Mangrovibacterium diazotrophicum: one gene and its partner. The protein of the gene in region 1 interacts with the protein of each later gene in a pairwise test. Links are inferred from orthologs where the notes say so. Each region holds a gene or a part of one and is shown in the gene's direction. Other genes may lie near its edges.

Region 1 (2,935 bases):
CACGACGGTCGCCTTTTCTGATTTTTTTGGCCAATTCAACTTCTTTTTCAGCGCTAAGAAGTTCTACTTTACCGATCTCGTGGAGATACTTATCCAGCGATAAGGTTTCTCTATTCGTTACCTGTTTCGTTATCTTAAGCTGCCTCATGTGGTTACCGAGTTATGTTAGTTATAATTTGGGTACGGTTCGATCATCTAAACCAGTTCCTAGTAGGTATTGTTCAGTGCCGAAATTAATCATTACTAGAATTAAACGTGAAGAACTTGCCCATATTTTTATGAATGAGATGTTTTTAAGGGCGAAATGTCTGTTTCGCTACATGAACGAACTTTTATTTTTTTTGATTGTTTCTAATTTTGTATTGAATGTACTGAGAGCGCGGATTTGAAGGTATTTAAAAAAAATCCGATTTTTTTGGTTTTAACGAGTTATTAGTTATTATTGCAGAATAATTCGCAAGAATCTATAAATCCATATTCTTAATCCTTTTATCACACACTTCTCCAGATAAGTTTTTGGGATGTTAAAATAATTTTCAAAATATGTACGATATTATTGAATTAAGCCGAAAGTTGCTTCCTGATTTGCGGGAAATAGCGAAGGAGCTTAAAATCAAAAAAATAGAATCCTATAAGAAACAGGATTTGATTTACAAGATATTAGATACTCAAGCTATTCTTGCATCAGAAAAGAAATCTGAATCTTCCAAAGAAAATATTGCAAAGGCAAAACCGAATCCTGCAAAGAATGTTAAACAGGACGACAAGTCTGAAGACGACTCAAAGCAGGATGATAATACGGACGAACAACCCAAAAAACGTCGTCGTACAGCAGTTGTGATAAAAGCGGCCTCAGCATTTGATTTTGCAAAAAAACAACGTCAGCGTGAGGCAGAGCAAAATAGGGAAGAAGCGGATCAACAACAAGATGCTCCGGTAGCTAAGGAAGAGAAACAGGAACCGATTTCAAAACCTGAATTTAAGCAGGAAGAAAAGGTTCAGGAACGCGAAACTCCGGTAGCTCAAAATCCACAAGGCGGCCAGGATCAAAAGAGAGATTTTTCTCGCGATCAACAAAAAGAGTACAAGCAGCAGGACCAACGTCCAAAAAATAAACCACATCAAAAGTGGGAAAATCAACAAGGACAAAATAAGCCAAAACAAGGTGGATCAGGTGGTAATGGCCATTCACACGAAAAACCTTACGAGTTTGAAGGTATTATCACCAATGCGGGTGTGCTGGAAATTATGCCTGATGGTTACGGCTTTTTGCGTTCAAGCGATTACAATTATTTGAATTCACCGGACGATATTTATGTTTCGCAGTCTCAGATCAAATTGTTCGGACTGAAAACAGGTGATACTGTCGAAGGAACAATTCGTCCTCCGAAAGAAGGTGAAAAATATTTCCCGTTGATTAAAGTGTTGTCAATCAATGGTCGTACGCCGGATTATATCCGCGATCGCGTGCCATTCGATCACTTGACTCCTTTGTTCCCGACCGAGAAATTCAACATCACCGGAAATGGTCACGACAATATTTCAACTCGTGTTGTTGATTTGTTCTCGCCGATCGGTAAGGGACAACGTGGCTTGATTGTAGCTCAACCGAAAACGGGTAAAACCATGTTGTTGAAAGAGATTGCCAACGCGATTGCAGCCAACCATCCTGAGGTTTACATGATTGTATTGTTGATCGACGAACGTCCGGAAGAGGTGACAGATATGGCTCGCAGCGTAAATGCTGAAGTGATTTCATCAACATTCGACGAGCCGGCTGAACGCCACGTACGTGTTGCCGGTATGGTTCTGGAAAAAGCAAAACGTTTGGTTGAATGTGGTCACGATGTTGTAATCCTGTTGGACTCGATTACACGTTTGGCACGTGCTTACAACACCGTAGCTCCGGCTTCAGGTAAAGTGCTGTCGGGTGGGGTTGATGCCAATGCATTGCACAAACCGAAGCGTTTCTTTGGTGCTGCCCGTAACATTGAAGAAGGTGGTTCATTGACGATATTGTCAACAGCTTTGACCGAAACCGGATCAAAAATGGACGATGTAATCTTCGAAGAATTCAAGGGAACAGGTAACATGGAACTTCAGTTGGATCGCAAGCTTTCCAACAAGCGTATTTTCCCTGCTGTGGATATTGTATCTTCAAGCACACGTCGCGAAGATATGTTGCTGCCGAAACCAATTATGGACAAGATTTGGATTTTGCGTAACTACCTGGCCGACATGAACTCGCTGGAGGCAATGGAATTCATCAAAACCCGTATCATGAGAAGTGCTTCGGTTGAAGAGTTCCTGATTTCGATGAATGAATAAAATTGAAAATAGCAAGCATAAAAAAGCCGGTCATCGACCGGCTTTTTCTATTTAGATAGCAGCTGTTGTCTGCTTCAAAAATTCTTTTTCTTCGTCATTCACAAACGGAGAGAGTTCATCGTAGCAGCGATGGTGGTAGTCGTTTAACCAGTTGATTTCTGATTCCGATAAAAGTTTTCGTTCAATCAAGCGGGTGTCGATTGGGCAAAGGGTCAAAGTTTCAAACTGAAGGAAACGGCCGTAGTCTGTGGTGATCCATTCGCGGCAAGCAATTACATTTTCAGTTCGTATTCCGTATTGACCTTCACGATAAAAAGCAGGCTCATCCGAAATAACCATTCCCGGTTCGATTACGCGGTTGTTGTATTCCTGGCGGATGCTCATCGGTCCTTCGTGAACATTGAGGAAGAAGCCAATTCCGTGGCCGGTGCCATGCCCGTAATTTCGTCCTGTTTGCCACAGTGCTTGGCGTGCTGCCAAATCGATGTTGGCCCCCGGTGTGTTTGCCGGAAATTTGACCTCGGCCAATCCAATTGTACCTTTTAAAACCAAAGTGTAATCTTCTTTGGCTAACGTACCCACTTTACCAAGTGCAATCGTCCGGGTA
Region 2 (2,979 bases), on another replicon or contig:
GCCTCAAACTCGCGAACACATCCTGTTGGCTCGTCAGGTAAACGTACCTCGTTTGGTTGTTTTCATGAACAAAGTTGACATGGTTGAAGACGAAGAATTGTTGGAATTGGTTGAAATGGAAGTTCGTGAATTGCTTTCTTTCTACAACTTCGACGGCGATAATACTCCTGTTATTCAAGGTTCAGCACTTGGTGCATTGAACGGTGAAGCACAATGGGAAGAAAAAGTAATGGAATTGATGGACGCTTGCGACACTTGGATTCCACTTCCTCCACGTGATATCGACAAACCATTCTTGATGCCTGTAGAAGACGTATTCTCGATCACTGGTCGTGGTACTGTAGCCACTGGTCGTATCGAAACTGGTTTGGTTCACACAGGTGATGAATTGCAATTGATCGGTTTGGGTGCTGAAGGTCGTAAGACTGTATGTACTGGTGTTGAGATGTTCCGTAAGATTTTGGATGATGGTCAAGCTGGTGACAACGTAGGTTTGTTGTTGCGCGGTGTTGACAAAAAAGAAATCAAACGTGGTATGATCTTGGCAAAACCAGGTTCAATCACTCCTCACACTAAATTCAAAGCTGAGGTTTACGTATTGAAAAAAGAAGAAGGTGGTCGTCACACTCCATTCCACAACAAATACCGTCCTCAATTCTACCTGCGTACATTGGACGTAACCGGTGAGATTTCTTTGGAAGAAGGACGTGAAATGGTAATGCCAGGTGATAACGTGTCTATCAACGTTACATTGATCTACCCAGTAGCATTGAACATCGGTCTTCGTTTCGCTATCCGCGAAGGTGGACGTACTGTAGGTGCGGGTCAGGTTACTGAAATCGTAGAATAATACTTCGGTATAAGATAAATTTGAAGAAGTCCCGAGTCTTTGGACTCGGGACTCTTTTCGGATGAAACTCGACGGGAGTTTTTTTGCTGTTTAAAAGTAAGTTCGATTCTTGCTCATCCACAACAACTAAATAAAGAAAGTTAGAATGAAACTTAAACTATATTTCGAAGAGGCTTATAACGAACTAGTACATAAAGTAAGTTGGCCTACTTGGAAAGAGTTGCAAAATAGTGCATTTATTGTAATGGTTGCTTCCTTTATCATAGCACTTGTTGTATTCGTAATGGATATCTCTTTCGAGAACGTTATGAATCTAGTGTACAGTTTATTTTATTAATACGATTGGAGAGTCAGAATGAGCGAAAACGTCAAAAAATGGTATGTTCTCAGAACCGTCGGAGGTAAAGAAAAGAAGGTTAAAGAATATATCGAAAGCGAAATAGCGAATGCTGGACTTCAAGAGTACATTTCGCAGGTACTTATTCCAACGGAAAAGGTTTATCAAATCCGTAACGGGAAAAAAATTAGTAAAGAACGAAATTTCTTTCCAGGTTACATTTTGATTGAAGCTGCCCTGGTAGGTGAGATCCCGCACATGTTGAAAAATATTACCAACGTGATCGGTTTCTTAGGTGACACCAAAGGGGGAGATCCTGTTCCCATGCGATTGTCAGAGGTGAACCGTATTTTAGGACGTGTTGACCAGATGGCCGAAGCTGATGCAGAGGTTAACATTCCGTATGTTGTTGGCGAAACTGTGAAAGTGACTGACGGTCCTTTTAACGGATTCAATGGAATCATTGAGGAGATCAACGAGGAGAAGAAGAAGTTGAAAGTGATGGTCAAAATTTTTGGACGAAAAACGCCTTTGGAACTTAGCTTCATGCAAGTCGAAAAGGAGTAGTAAATTTTATTATTAATTATTATGGCTAAAGAAGTTGCTGGATTAATCAAATTGCAAATAAAAGGGGGTGCGGCTAATCCTTCACCACCAGTTGGACCAGCATTGGGTAGCAAAGGTGTAAACATCATGCAGTTCTGCAAACAGTTTAACGGCCGTACTCAGGAGTTAGCTGGTAAAGTGCTCCCGGTTATTATTACTGTTTATGCAGACAAATCGTTTGATTTTGTAATTAAACAACCCCCGGTAGCCGTTCAATTGTTAGAAGTTGCAAAATTGAAATCTGGTTCAGCTGAACCTCACGCGAAAAAAGTAGCGAAGGTAAGCTGGGATCAGGTAAAACAAATTGCAGAAACTAAAATGTCAGATTTGAATTGTTTTACAATGGAATCTGCAATGAGAATGGTTGCTGGTACTGCCAGAAGTATGGGGATTACTGTTGAAGGTGAATTCCCAGCTAATAACTAATTAAATTATTAAAGATGGGCAGAATTACAAAAAATATGAAGCTTGCTCAGGAGAAACTTGAACAAGGCAAACTCTATACAATCGAGGAAGCTGCACAATTAGTAAAGGATATTACCTTTTCTAAATTTGATGCTTCTGTTGATATAGATGTTCGTCTTGGAGTTGACCCTCGCAAAGCTAATCAGATGGTTAGAGGCGTTGTTTCTTTACCCCACGGAACAGGGAAAGAAGTTCGCGTGCTAGCTTTAGTAACTCCGGACAAAGAAGCCGAAGCGAAAGAAGCTGGTGCAGACTACGTTGGTTTGGACGACATGATCGACAAAATCAAAGGTGGTTGGACTGATTTCGATGTTGTAATTACACAGCCACCAGTGATGGGTAAAATTGGCCCACTGGGACGTGTACTTGGTCCACGAGGCTTGATGCCAAACCCAAAGAGCGGTACCGTTACGATGGAAGTAGGCAAAGCTATCAAAGAAGTAAAGCAAGGTAAAATTGATTTTAAAGTTGATAAATTCGGTATCGTGCATACCTCAATTGGTAAAGTTTCTTTCGACCCGAAAAAGATCGAAGAAAACGCACGTGAATTTATGAACACTATCATCAAATTGAAGCCAACTGCTGCAAAAGGTACTTATGTAAAAAGTATTTACATCTCAAGTACTATGAGTCCGGGTATTCAAGTTGAACCAAAGTCAGTTGACTAGTAAAGAATTGTTGAAATGAAAAAATCAGAGAAATTAGATATCATCGATAATCT

What was found.
Region 2: the proteins of rho (region 1) and nusG interact in binary tests that used the Escherichia coli proteins (3 or more experiments, as listed by UniProt). The link is inferred for Mangrovibacterium diazotrophicum from one-to-one orthologs.

The regions. Positions count from the first base shown.
Region 1 is NZ_RAPN01000002.1:241,368-244,302, reverse strand. It holds rho (transcription termination factor Rho), read left to right. Parts: upstream 1-543; coding sequence 544-2,328; downstream 2,329-2,935. Other genes in the region: BC643_RS17150 (aminopeptidase P family protein), read right to left, coding at 2,380-2,935; BC643_RS17160 (sigma-70 family RNA polymerase sigma factor), read right to left, coding at 1-148. UniProt on the Escherichia coli protein: Facilitates transcription termination by a mechanism that involves Rho binding to the nascent RNA, activation of Rho's RNA-dependent ATPase activity, and release of the mRNA from the DNA template.
Region 2 is NZ_RAPN01000003.1:306,223-309,201, forward strand. It holds nusG (transcription termination/antitermination protein NusG), read left to right. Parts: upstream 1-1,205; coding sequence 1,206-1,754; downstream 1,755-2,979. Other genes in the region: tuf (elongation factor Tu), read left to right, coding at 1-850; secE (preprotein translocase subunit SecE), read left to right, coding at 996-1,187; rplK (50S ribosomal protein L11), read left to right, coding at 1,776-2,219; rplA (50S ribosomal protein L1), read left to right, coding at 2,234-2,926; rplJ (50S ribosomal protein L10), read left to right, coding at 2,942-2,979. UniProt on the Escherichia coli protein: Part of the processive rRNA transcription and antitermination complex (rrnTAC). The complex forms an RNA-chaperone ring around the RNA exit tunnel of RNA polymerase (RNAP).